Regions from separate parts of the Streptomyces sp. ME19-01-6 genome, predicted to be linked through region 2. Evidence: riboswitches for the same ligand, from Rfam matches in the RefSeq annotation. Region 2 holds a riboswitch; each other region holds the start of a gene.

Region 1 (2,842 bases), on a different contig from region 2:
GCCCCGACGCCACCTGGTGCCGCTTCTATGAGCACGCGTTCCTCCTGGCCGGCGGGGACGAGATCGTCCTGTGGGAGCTGGAGCACAACCTGACCGCCGACGGGCGGCTGGTGTGCGAGGTGTATCTCGACGAGGTCTCCGCCGAGCTGGCGGCGGACCGCCACGCCCGCGCGCTCGGCGTCGACCTCTGACGCACCCACCTGGCCCACACCGACTCGCCCGACGCCCCGTCACCCGGGAGCCTGGTGAGGGCGGCGAGAGCGGACCAGGGGAAAGCGAGAGCGACCGGTGCGGGTGCGAGGGAGCAGGGCTCGTTCGGGCGCCCGTACGAGTGCCCGGGTGAGTGTCCGTACGAGTGCCTGTACGCGGGCCCGTACGAGCCCGCGCATGAGACGGCGTCCAAGGCCATGAGGCGGCGTACGAGACCGCGTGCGCCCCGGCACGGGCAACCGCGCGCGGACTCGCGCCGCGCGGGCGAGGAGATGCCCAGAAGCATCGCCGGCCGCCGCCTCGCGCCCTGGCTCCCCGGCGTGGTGATCGTGGGCGGGGTCGTCTTCGACACCACCACCCCGGCCGCCTACACCGCCGCCCCCTTCCTCGCCGCCGCCCCGCTGGTCGCCGCCTCGTTCCACCCGCTGCGGCTGACCGCCCTCACCGCGGCCGTTGCCGTCGCCGCCGCCTGTCTGCTGGCCGAGTTCCACGGCGTCAGGGACTGGGTCCAGTCGGCCGCCGAGATCGCCACCGTCGTGACGGTCGCCCTGCTGGCCCTCCTCATCAACCGTGTCGTCCGCCGCGGCGACCGAAGGCTGGCCTCGGCGCGCGGCATCGCGGAGGCGGCCCAGCGCGCCGTACTGCCCGTGCCGCCGGCCCGCCTGGCCGGCCTGGACGTCGCGGCCCGCTATGTGGCGGCCGAGCAGGACGCCGCGATCGGCGGCGACCTGTACGCCGTGCAGGACACCCCGCACGGCGTACGGATGGTCATCGGCGACGTACGGGGCAAGGGGCTGGGGTCGGTCGAGTTGGTCGCCATCATCATCGGCGCCTTCCGGGAGGCCGCCGAGCAGGAGGCCACGCTGGAGGGGCTCGCGCTGCGGCTGGAGCGGGCGCTGCAGCGCGAGCGGGCCCGGCGGGCCGACATCGAGCAGGCCGAGGGGTTCATCACGGCGGTGCTGGCCGAGATCCCCCGCGGCGACTCCCTGCTCCGCATGATCAACCGCGGCCACCCGTCGCCGCTGCTGCTGGACGGGGAGGGCTCGGTGCGCCCCGCCGACCCCGAGATGCCGGCGCTGCCGCTGGGGATGGGCGACCTGGGGGCGTGGCCGGACCGGGTGGAGGAGCTGCCGTTCGCGGAGGGGGTGACCCTGCTGCTGTTCACCGACGGGGTGAGCGAGGCGCGCGACGCGCACGGCACGTTCTACGACCCGGCGGTCCGGCTGCGCGGCCGCCGCTTCGCCGGACCAGTGGAACTGCTCGACGCGTTGGTGGGGGATGTGGAGCGGCATACGGGCGGCGGGACCGCGGACGACATGGCGCTGCTGGCGCTGTGCCGGACCTCGGTGACGACGGGCGCGGACCATGAACAGGCCACCACGCTGACACGCTCCGTAGTGGAACATGATCCCTCCGGATAACAATTGACGCACGATCGGTTCGAGGGTGTTTCCGAGTGTGCTCAGGGTGCTGTCGACTTGCCCCCTTGCGTCCCGTGTTGGGCGTTAAGTTCACCTCAAAGGTTCCTCTGATTCCCGGGAACTGCTTGGAATCAGGTCACGCTCTCTATTAACGTTCGATAACGCAGCGCGGTCGTTACAGCCGTCGCAAGAGGCGGCACCGTGCGCCGTCGCCGAATCCCGTACGCACAGCAACACCAAGGGAACCGGGGAACCACCAACCTTGGGGTGAATCGGGTCGAACCTGACCCGTAGGAGACCTTCCTGCTCCGAACCCGTCAGCTAACCCGGTAGGCGAGAGGGAAGGAAAGGAGTGCGCCCGCGTGGCGTCCAACAGGTCTGCCCTTGAAGAAGCTCCGTCCCGCACATCCGGCGCCGGAGCGGGGACAGCCACCCGCTACGGCTCCTGGTTCGAACCGGCCGCCGAGGCGAGGGCCGACCAGGACACCGAGACGTGGGACGAGTGGAATCCCACTGAGGAATCCATAGCCCCGGTGCGCGGTCGGCACCGCGTCGCCAAGCAGCGCGGCGGCACGATGGCGCGCAGCGGCGCCGTCCTCGGCGTCGGCGTGATCGCGGCGGTCGGCGCGGGCGGGATGGCGAGCGCCAAGGACCGCCCCAAGGCCCCCATATCCATGCCGGACCTCGCCCACGTCGCCGACAAGGTGCGGGACGTCCTCCCCGACGCGGAGGACCTGCCCGGCATCGGCTCGCTGCTGTCGGACTCAGGCTCCGGCGACTCCTCGACCTCCGCGGCCGCCCCCCTCTCCCAGGCGGGCCTGACCTCCGAGGACGAGGCGAACGGCGCCACCGACGCGGGCGAGGCGCTGCGCGCCCGCATCCTGCAGCAGGCCGAGAACCAGCAGAACGCCGCCGACGAGTCGCAGCGCGTGGCCGCGGCCGACGCGGCCGCCACGAAGGCCGCCGCCGCTGCCAAGAAGGCCGCCGACGCGGAGGACAAGCGGCAGGCCGAGGCCGAGGCCGAGAAGAAGGCCGCCGCGGCCGAGGCCAAGCGGAAGGCGGAGGAGGCGGCCCGGAAGAAGGCCGAGGCCGAGCGCCTGGCCAAGCTCGCCGCCCAGTACACCCTCCCCGTCGTCTCGTACACCCTGACCGCGTCCTTCGGCCAGGCCGGTGACATGTGGTCGGCCGACCACACCGGCCAGGACTTCGCC
Region 2 (2,842 bases):
GTTGGAGTTCAGGTTGGGGGCGAAGCCGCCCTCGTCGCCGAGGCCGGTGGACAGGCCCCGCTCCTTCAGCACGGACTTCAGGGTGTGGTAGACCTCGGTGCCCCAGCGCAGCGCCTCGGAGAAGGACTCGGCGCCGATCGGCGCGATCATGAACTCCTGGATGTCCACGTTGGAGTCGGCGTGCGAGCCGCCGTTGAGGATGTTCATCATCGGGACCGGCAGGAGGTGGGCGTTCGGGCCGCCCAGGTACCGGAAGAGCGGGAGGTCGGAGGCCTCGGAGGCGGCGTGCGCGACCGCGAGCGAGACACCGAGGATGGCGTTGGCGCCGAGCGAGGACTTGTCCGGGGTGGCGTCCAGGTCGAACATCGCCTGGTCGATCAGGCGCTGCTCGGTGGCGTCGTAGCCGACGAGCTCCGGACCGATCTGCTCGATGACGGCGAGGACGGCCTTCTCGACGCCCTTGCCCCCGTAACGGTTCTTGTCGCCGTCACGGAGCTCAAGGGCCTCGAAGGCACCGGTGGAGGCACCGGAGGGCACGGCGGCACGGCCGGTGCTGCCGTCGTCGAGGCCGACCTCGACCTCGACCGTGGGGTTGCCTCGCGAGTCGAGGATCTCGCGAGCTACGACGACGTCGATGGACGGCACGAGGATCTCCTTCGTATGGGTCTGTGGTTCTGCAGCATGAGCCTAACGGGCCCGGGGGGCCCACCCGACGAAGCCCCGGCAGGGCGCGCCTCAGGTGGGGGGCGGCGCGCCCGGCCGGGGCCGTCTTCTTCGGGTGCCGGGGTGGGGGTAAGGCCCGGCGGCGTGGGTCAGGAAAGGTGCAGCTGCTGGCCCGGGTAGATGAGGTTGGCGTCCTCGACGATGTCCTTGTTCAGCTCGAAGAGCTTCTTCCAGCCGCCCTCGACGTGGTGCGCCTCGGCGATCTTGGAGAGGGTGTCGCCGGACTTGACCTTGTACTCGCCGTCGCCCTTCTTGACCGCGTGGCGGGCCTGCCCGCGCCCGGCGTGCTGGTCCTCGCCGCGGGGCTGCGCCTTCGGCTTGGCGGGCTGCGCGGGCTTGGCCGTCTCGGCCGGCTTGGCAGGCTGAGCCGGCTTCGCGGGCTGGGCGGTGGACGTCGAGGGGGTCGGGCTGCCGGTGGTGGTCAGACCGGTGCCGCAGACCGGCCAGGCGCCCTTGCCCTGCCCGGCCAGGACCTTCTCGGCTATCTGGATCTGCTGGTCCTTGGTGGCCAGGTCGGCGCGGGCCGCGAAGGCCGTGCCGCCGTACGCGGCCCAGGTGGAGTTGGTGAACTGCAGGCCGCCATAGAAGCCGTTGCCCGTGTTGATCGACCAGTTGCCGCCGGACTCGCACTGCGCGACCGTGTCCCACTGGGCGGTGGTCGCGGCCGAGGCGGAGGTGGCCCCCAGGAGCGGTGCGGCGACGGCCGCACCGGCGATGCCGGCGAACGCGGCGATGCGGGTGACCTTGGAGGGACGGCGGTGCTTACCCTTGTCGTTACGCATGTTCGTTCCTCACCGACGCCTACGAGGTGAGCTGTCGGGTTCGGGCTGTGAGTTGCCCGGCCCGGTGCGGCTGACCGCACCGTGGCTTCACCCCGAGCCGAACGGGCCCGTCTCCGGGCCGCTACGGCGCCTACCTTGGTTCCCCCGCTCCTGCCTCCGGCGCAAACGCGTCTGGTCCCCCCGACCGCCGGCAGGACTCGGCGTGGCGATCGACGGTGCCCGCGGTGGCGAGCGAAAAGACGTTAAACACACCTTCCGATGAGGTTCAAACCCCTACATCCCAGCGAATGAGGCGGTATCCGCATCCAGCCGTCCCACATCTACGCAGGTGAGGCCGGGTGCGGAAAGATCGGACAGGCGACACACGCCGGGCGATGTGACGAGATGTATATCTCACCGTCGCCAGATCGGGCAAATCACCCCGAACTGCCGCTACCTCGCGCTGAGATCGAGACGCTGACCAGGGTGAATGAGGTCCGGGTCGGTTCCGATGAGGGTTTCGTTGGCCTCGTAGAGCTCGGGCCACCCTCCGTCCGCCTTCTGGTCGCCCTGGTCGCCCGCGATGTCTGACAGGTTGTCATCGCCGCGCACGGTGTAGTCCGCGCGCCCGAGGGGCTGGAGGGGCGTCTCGGCGCGCTCCGCGTCGTCGCGCGAGGCGTGGCGCCCCGAGGACCGGGCGTCGTCGTCCGCCGTGCCCGCGGAGTCCTGCTCGCGGGCGTCGGGCGCGCCACGGTGGCGACCGGTGGGGGCGCCGGAGGAGTCGTCCTCGCCCTTGGCGTCGCGGCCGGAGGGCGTGTCACCCTCGTCCGACGCGGAGCCGCCCTCCTCCCGGGACACCTCGCCGGAATCGCCCGACTTATCCCCCTTGTCGCCGGACTTGCCGTCCTCGACCACGGAAGGATCCGACTTATCAGCCTTGTCGGACGTACCGGATTCTCCGGAAGCACCAGAACTATCAGAACTATCCGGCCGATCGCCCTGGCTGGAGTTATCGGACGATTCACCCGTCGCGGAGTCGTCAATCCCCGCGGCCTCCTTCGCCCCCTGGGACGCCGGCGTACCCTTCCCGTCGGGGTCCACCTCCAGCAGGTCGCCGAGATCGCCGAGGTCGGCGAGCCCGGCGCCCAGCGCACAGCTCGGCCAGGCGTCCGGGCCGCGGTCGCCGAGGATCGCCTGGGCGATGGCTATCTGCTGGGAGCGGCTGGCGAGGTCGGGGCGCGGGGCGTACTGCTGGCCGCCGTACTTCCTCCACATATCCAAGGTGATCTGCAGACCGCCGTAGAAGCCATTGCCCCCGTTGGCGCTCCACATCCCGCCGCTCTCGCACTCGGCGACGC
Region 3 (2,842 bases), on a different contig from region 2:
GGAGGGAGGGCCAGCTGAATAGTCCGCCGGCATGGCCGCCTTTCTTGGTGGGGTGAATGCTGTCGCGCCACGCCGGGATTCCATCAACAGCCCGATGACGACGCGGCGGCCGTCGCGAGGGTCGGCGGGGACTGTACGAGTTCGAGCAATCGCCGGGTCGCGAGGGTGAACTCCTGACTGTCGCCCAGTTCTTCAAGCGTCGTTCCCGAGAGGTCCACCAACTCCGTCTCGACCCCGGTCGCCGCTCGCTCCATGACATGTCCCCCTCTAGACGCTCCGTGCCGGCTCAGGCGAGGCCTCTTCCATGGTGGCCCACCCGATAATGATTGCGGAAGGGCGAAAGGGGCCAGTGGGTGTCGGGTCCATCAAGATTTTCGGACACCCAGGGGCGTCATGTGGCCGCACTTCCCGGCCAATTCATTTCCGGCGCGTCCGGTCGGGCGCGGGGCGGGGACAGCGGTTCCGCGCCCGGCCGTGGCGCTCCGGGTCAGGGCTGGGAACCCGGCTCGAGGGCGGTGACTTCGAATACGCCCCCGCAGACCTGGAGGGAGCGCGCCGACGTCTTCATGGAACGGTAGGAGTCCGGCGGGTAGGCGCGAATTCGGGACGCGGTCCGCCAACAGGGCTTGTCAGAGAGGCCTTTGTTGAGGGTGTGCAGACTCGCGTAGGCGCTGTCGCCGGGTTTCAGGACGATCGTGGGCCGCGCCGGTCCTCGGCGGGTGGCGGGATCGCCGATAGCCGCGCCGGGGGCGTCGAGCAGGGAAACGCCGGGAAAGCCCGTCAGCGTGCAACTGGTCTCGCCGGTATTGGTGAAGGCCAGCGGAACATAGACATTGCCCGCGCCGATATCCGCCCGGCCGGTGGAGAGTTTCAACTGATCCTGGGAGCAGACGCGGCGCGCGGCGGGCGGGGCGGCGGAGGCTCCCTCGGTGGCGACGGACGGCTTGGCCGCGGTCGGCGTCTTCGCGGGGGTCGAGGCCGGGGCGGCGTCGTCCCCGGTCTCGCTCGGCTCGGCTGTGCCGGGCCGGGCGGCGCTCGTGGCCGAGTGGGGCGCGTCGGCGGAGCCGGGCGGCGCGGGCGCCCCCGAGTCCTGATCGGTGCCGCAGGCCGTGACCGCGGCCAGCGCGCCGATGAGCAGTGCGGATACGGATAAGACCGGCGGCCGACGCCTCGCGGGCGTCCCGCCGTACCGCTGAGCCATGGGCAACCTCCTGTGGGTCGGACATCCAGCGGCTCGTCAGCCACCGCGCCGGGTGCCCCGACATTCCCCGTCCATTCCCCTTCGACTCCTCTTCCCCCGATCGACGCCCTTATGTCTCCATGGCATTAATCGCATAACAGGGGCAATTCGGCATTACGGATTCCACGCCACAATCACCCCACCCGGAAAGCCGTGACGCGGATCACAGTTCATCATGGACGTGATCGATTTCCGGACACAGGTCCGTCGAGACCTTGTCGTGACCAAAACGATGTGTTTACTGTGCGGCACCCGTCGCATTCCATGCACGGGTCTCTCCTCCGCCGGAGCGCCGAGTCCTGCCGTGGCGGAGGAGTGACACGACGACCTGTCACGGCAGGAGCGGGGGAACCAGGTAGGCGCCGTGCCGCGCGATATCGGGCGGGACGGCTAGGGGTGAAGTCGCGCCACGGTGCCGGGGGCACCGAGAAGGGCGCGGCCGGGCAGCTCCCGCCCGAACCCGACAGCTCACCTCGCAGGCGTCAGGAGAGGATGAGCTCAATGGCTGCACGCGGACGTCACCGCCGGCCCCGGCCCCGCCGCGTCTCCCGCGCCTCGCTCGCGTTCACCGCGGGCGGCGCCGGCGTCGCGCTGCCCCTCATAGGCGTCGGCCAGGCGAACGCCGCCTCCGTCGACACCTGGGACAAGGTGGCGGAGTGTGAGTCCACCGACAACTGGAGCATCAACACCGGGAACGGCTACTACGGCGGCCTGCAGTTCTCCCAGTCCACCTGGGAGGCGTTCGGGGGGACGTCCTTCGCGCCCCGGGCCGACCTGGCCTCCAAGGACCAGCAGATAGCCATCGCCGAGAAGGTGCTCGACGCCCAGGGCCCCGGCGCCTGGCCGGTCTGCTCGGTCAAGGCGGGCCTGACCCGCGGCGGCCAACCCGCGGACGTCTCCCCCGGCAGCTCGCAGGCCACTCCCAAGGCGGCCCCGAAGGCCGCCCCCAAAGCCGCTCCGAAGGCCACCACCAAGGCCGTCGATCAGAGCGCCGCCGCCGGGCGCTCCGGCTCCTCGTACACCGTGGTCAGCGGCGACACCCTGTCCCGGATAGCCGACGCGCAGGACATGGACGGCGTCGGCGGCTGGCAGCAGCTCTACGAGACCAACCGCCGGGTCATCGGCGGCGACCCGGACCTGATCTACCCCGGCCAGAAGCTCACCCTCGACGGAAGCCGGTCCCCGGCCGGGCAGGAGCGCGAGAGCCGACCGGCCGAGCAGACGGACCGGGCCAAGCAGACGGACCAGTCCAAGCAGCGCGCGGAACAGGCGGCCAAGCAGCGCGCCGAGCAGGCGGCCAAGCAGCGGGTCGAGCAGGCGCAGAAGGCACGGCAGAAAGCCAAGCAGTCCGGCTCGGCGGCGCACCCGTCCTCCTCATCGTCATCCTTCACCACGCCGGTCGCCGGCCACGGCATCGGCACCGCCTACGGCGTCTCCGGCAGCAACTGGTCCAGCGGCCATCACACCGGGGTCGACTTCCCCGTCGCCACCGGAACGCAGGTGCGGGCGGTGGGCTCGGCCGAGGTGGTCGCCGCGGGCTGGGGCGGCGCGTACGGCTACCAGGTCGTGCTGCGCCACTCCGACGGCATGTACAGCCAGTAC
Region 4 (2,842 bases), on a different contig from region 2:
AGCGGCTGGTGCGCAACCGCCTCGACGAGATCCCGCACGAGCTGGCCAACCCGGCCCGGCGCGCCTCGATGGCGCTGTCCAAGGCGCTCTTCCCGGCCGAGACCCGGATGTCCCGGCCGCGCCAGGGCACCAAGGAGACCGTCGAGGGAATCGACGCCGCGGCCGTGCGGGCCTTCTACGAGGCGCATGTCCGCCCCTCCACCGCGACCGCCGTGGTCGTCGGCGACCTCGCCGGCGTCGACCTCGACAAGGCGCTGGCCGAGTCCCTCGGCGCCTGGACGGGCGGCGCCGCCGAGTCCCGCGCCATGCCGCCGATCACCGCCGACGACACCGGCCGGGTGATCATCGTCGACCGGCCGGGCGCGGTGCAGACCCAGCTGCTCATCGGGCGGATCGGCGCCGACCGCCACGACCGGGTCTGGCCCGCCCAGGTGCTCGGCACCTACTGCCTGGGCGGCACCCTCACCTCCCGGCTCGACCGGGTGCTGCGCGAGGAGAAGGGCTACACGTACGGCGTGCGCGCCTTCGGCCAGGTGCTCCGCTCCGCGGCCCCGGACGCCTCCGGAGGGACCACGGGCGCCGCGATGCTGGCCATCAGCGGCTCGGTGGCCACCGAGGTCACCGGCCCCGCCCTGGAGGACCTGTGGAAGGTGCTGGGCACGCTGAAGGAGGAGGGCCTCACGGACGCCGAGCGCGATGTCGCCGTGCAGAACCTCGTCGGGGTGGCCCCGCTGAAGTACGAGACGGCGGCCGCCGTCGCGGGCACGCTCGCCGACCAGGTCGAGCAGCACCTGCCGGACGACTTCCAGGCGCAGTTGTACGCGCGCCTCGCGGAGACCGGGACGGTGGAGGCAACCGCCGCGGTGGTGAGCGCCTTCCCGCCCGACCGGCTGGTCACGGTGCTCGTCGGTGACGCCTCGACGATCGAGGAGCCGGTCAAGGCGCTCGGCATCGGCGAGGTGCGCGTCATCCAGGGCTGACCCGCCCGGCCGCGCGAGTGGGCCCGGGTCAGGGCCCAACAGAGAGCTGTGGCAAGGCCCCTGGCGCCGTTTCAGGCGCCAGGGGCCTTTTTGCCGTCACTTCACGCGTCGTTTCGCCCGCTTTATAGCAGAGGTTGCCCGTCTGGTCGGTGGTGTCTGTGGGGAAACCAACAAAAAGGCGGAACCGTTTGGTGATCGAATGCGGTCACGCTTAGCGTCAGTCCGGTTGTCCGACCGAGACACGCCGCACCCGCGGCACGGACAACCATCGCCGAGTCCCCGTACGGCGCGAGCCAGGGGAGCCGGGGAACCAGCCTCGCCCGACGCCGCCCGCGGCGCCGGACGGGTGATCCCCAGGGGTGAATCGGACGCCTTGCCCGCGAGGGGGAGGGGCCCGTAGGAGACCTTCCTGCTCCGAACCCGTCAGCTAACCCGGTAGGCGAGAGGGAAGGAAAGGAGTGCGCCGGACCATGGCGTTCACCCGTACCACCGGGAAGCACCGCCGCCCCAGTCGGGCCCCCCGCCCCACCCGTTCCGGCGCCAACCTCGCGGGCATAGCCACGCTGGCCGCCTCCGGCGTGGTCGCCGGCTTCGCCGCCCCGGCCCTCGCGGCATCGGACGACCCGCGGGGCTTCGAGGACACCGGGTTGCGCCAGGCGGTCGCCATGGGCGATGAACTCGCCGACCAGGTCGCGGCCCAGGCGCAGACCCAGCAGAGCGTCGCCGAGGAGGCCGCCGCCAAGGCGCAGGCCGAGGCCGCGGCCCGCAAGGAGGCCGCGCGGCAGGCGGCCGAGGCGAAGCGGAAGGCCGAGGCGGCCGCCAAGAAGGCCAAGCAGGAGCGCGAGGCCAAGGAGCGCGCGGCGCGCGAGGCCGAGCGCAAGCGGCTGAACACGTTCGTGTCGCCGATCCCCGGCTCGTACCTCTCCACCGGCTACCAGGCGTCCAGCGGCCTGTGGTCCTCGGGCAGCCACACCGGCGTGGACTTCCACGCCGCGTCCGGCACCTCGGTGCACTCCGTCGGCTCCGGCACCGTGGTCGAGGCCGGCTGGGGCGGCGCGTACGGCAACAACATCGTGATCAAGATGAACGACGGCACCTACACCCAGTACGGCCACCTGTCGTCCATCGGCGTCTCCGTCGGCCAGACGGTCACCCCCGGCCAGCAGATCGGCCTGTCCGGCGCCACGGGTAATGTGACCGGCCCGCATCTGCACTTCGAGGCCCGCACCAGCCCCGACTACGGCTCGGACATCGACCCCGTCGCCTACCTGCGCTCGCACGGCGTGAACATCTGATCACGCTGCTTCGGCTTCCGAAGGCCCCGGTCCCGCGGACCGGGGCCTTCGGCGTACCCGCTCGCCCGCCTGGCCAAAAAATATCCATGAAATCCCCCCGCCCATCGGAAATTCCAGCCCCTTAGAATAGAGTCGCTGAACACGCGTCAATCGGCTGCGTTTCGCGGAGATTAAGGCGGAGGTTCGACAATGCGGGACCGGAAGTGAGCGGCGATACGACCGCGACGCCGGGCGGTCGTCGGATTTCGGCGCACGCGGTGTGTACGGCGATCCGCGACGACATCGTCTCCGGCACCTTCGCGCCCGGCAGCCGGCTGATCGAGGAACTCCTCGCCCGGCGCTACGGCGTCTCGCGCGTGCCCGTGCGCGAGGCGCTGCGCACCCTGGAGTCGGAAGGCTTTGTGACCACCCGCAGACACGCGGGCGCGTGCGTCGCTCAGCCGTCCGACCGGGAGGCCGCCGACTTGCTGGACATCCGCGCCCTGCTGGAGCCGCTGGGAGCCGCCCGGGCCGCCCAGCGGCGCACCGAGGCGCATCTGAAGGTGTTGCGCGGCCTGGTCCGGCTCG

The links. Region 2 has a riboswitch for cyclic di-AMP ahead of PV419_RS35325 (transglycosylase family protein). Riboswitches for the same ligand answer to the same signal wherever they lie in the genome.
Region 1: it holds a riboswitch for cyclic di-AMP, as region 2 does, so the genes downstream of both, PV419_RS37395 (M23 family metallopeptidase) here and PV419_RS35325 (transglycosylase family protein) in region 2, are expected to answer to the same signal.
Region 3: it holds a riboswitch for cyclic di-AMP, as region 2 does, so the genes downstream of both, PV419_RS25585 (transglycosylase family protein) here and PV419_RS35325 (transglycosylase family protein) in region 2, are expected to answer to the same signal.
Region 4: it holds a riboswitch for cyclic di-AMP, as region 2 does, so the genes downstream of both, PV419_RS32540 (M23 family metallopeptidase) here and PV419_RS35325 (transglycosylase family protein) in region 2, are expected to answer to the same signal.

The regions. Positions count from the first base shown of each region.
Region 1 is NZ_JARAXF010000024.1:30,465-33,306, reverse strand. Features, by position in the region: gene PV419_RS37405 (DUF6227 family protein) at 1-191, shown strand, start outside; gene PV419_RS37400 (PP2C family protein-serine/threonine phosphatase) at 483-1,631, shown strand; cyclic di-AMP (ydaO/yuaA leader) riboswitch at 1,832-1,982, shown strand; gene PV419_RS37395 (M23 family metallopeptidase) at 1,994-2,842, shown strand, end outside.
Region 2 is NZ_JARAXF010000021.1:41,709-44,550, reverse strand. Features, by position in the region: gene eno (phosphopyruvate hydratase) at 1-645, opposite strand, end outside; gene PV419_RS35325 (transglycosylase family protein) at 813-1,505, opposite strand; cyclic di-AMP (ydaO/yuaA leader) riboswitch at 1,507-1,677, opposite strand; gene PV419_RS35320 (transglycosylase family protein) at 1,938-2,842, opposite strand, start outside.
Region 3 is NZ_JARAXF010000012.1:13,667-16,508, forward strand. Features, by position in the region: gene PV419_RS25575 (hypothetical protein) at 84-254, opposite strand; gene PV419_RS25580 (DUF4232 domain-containing protein) at 488-1,201, opposite strand; cyclic di-AMP (ydaO/yuaA leader) riboswitch at 1,555-1,736, shown strand; gene PV419_RS25585 (transglycosylase family protein) at 1,742-2,842, shown strand, end outside.
Region 4 is NZ_JARAXF010000018.1:152,747-155,588, reverse strand. Features, by position in the region: gene PV419_RS32545 (pitrilysin family protein) at 1-980, shown strand, start outside; cyclic di-AMP (ydaO/yuaA leader) riboswitch at 1,240-1,437, shown strand; gene PV419_RS32540 (M23 family metallopeptidase) at 1,451-2,275, shown strand; gene PV419_RS32535 (GntR family transcriptional regulator) at 2,479-2,842, shown strand, end outside.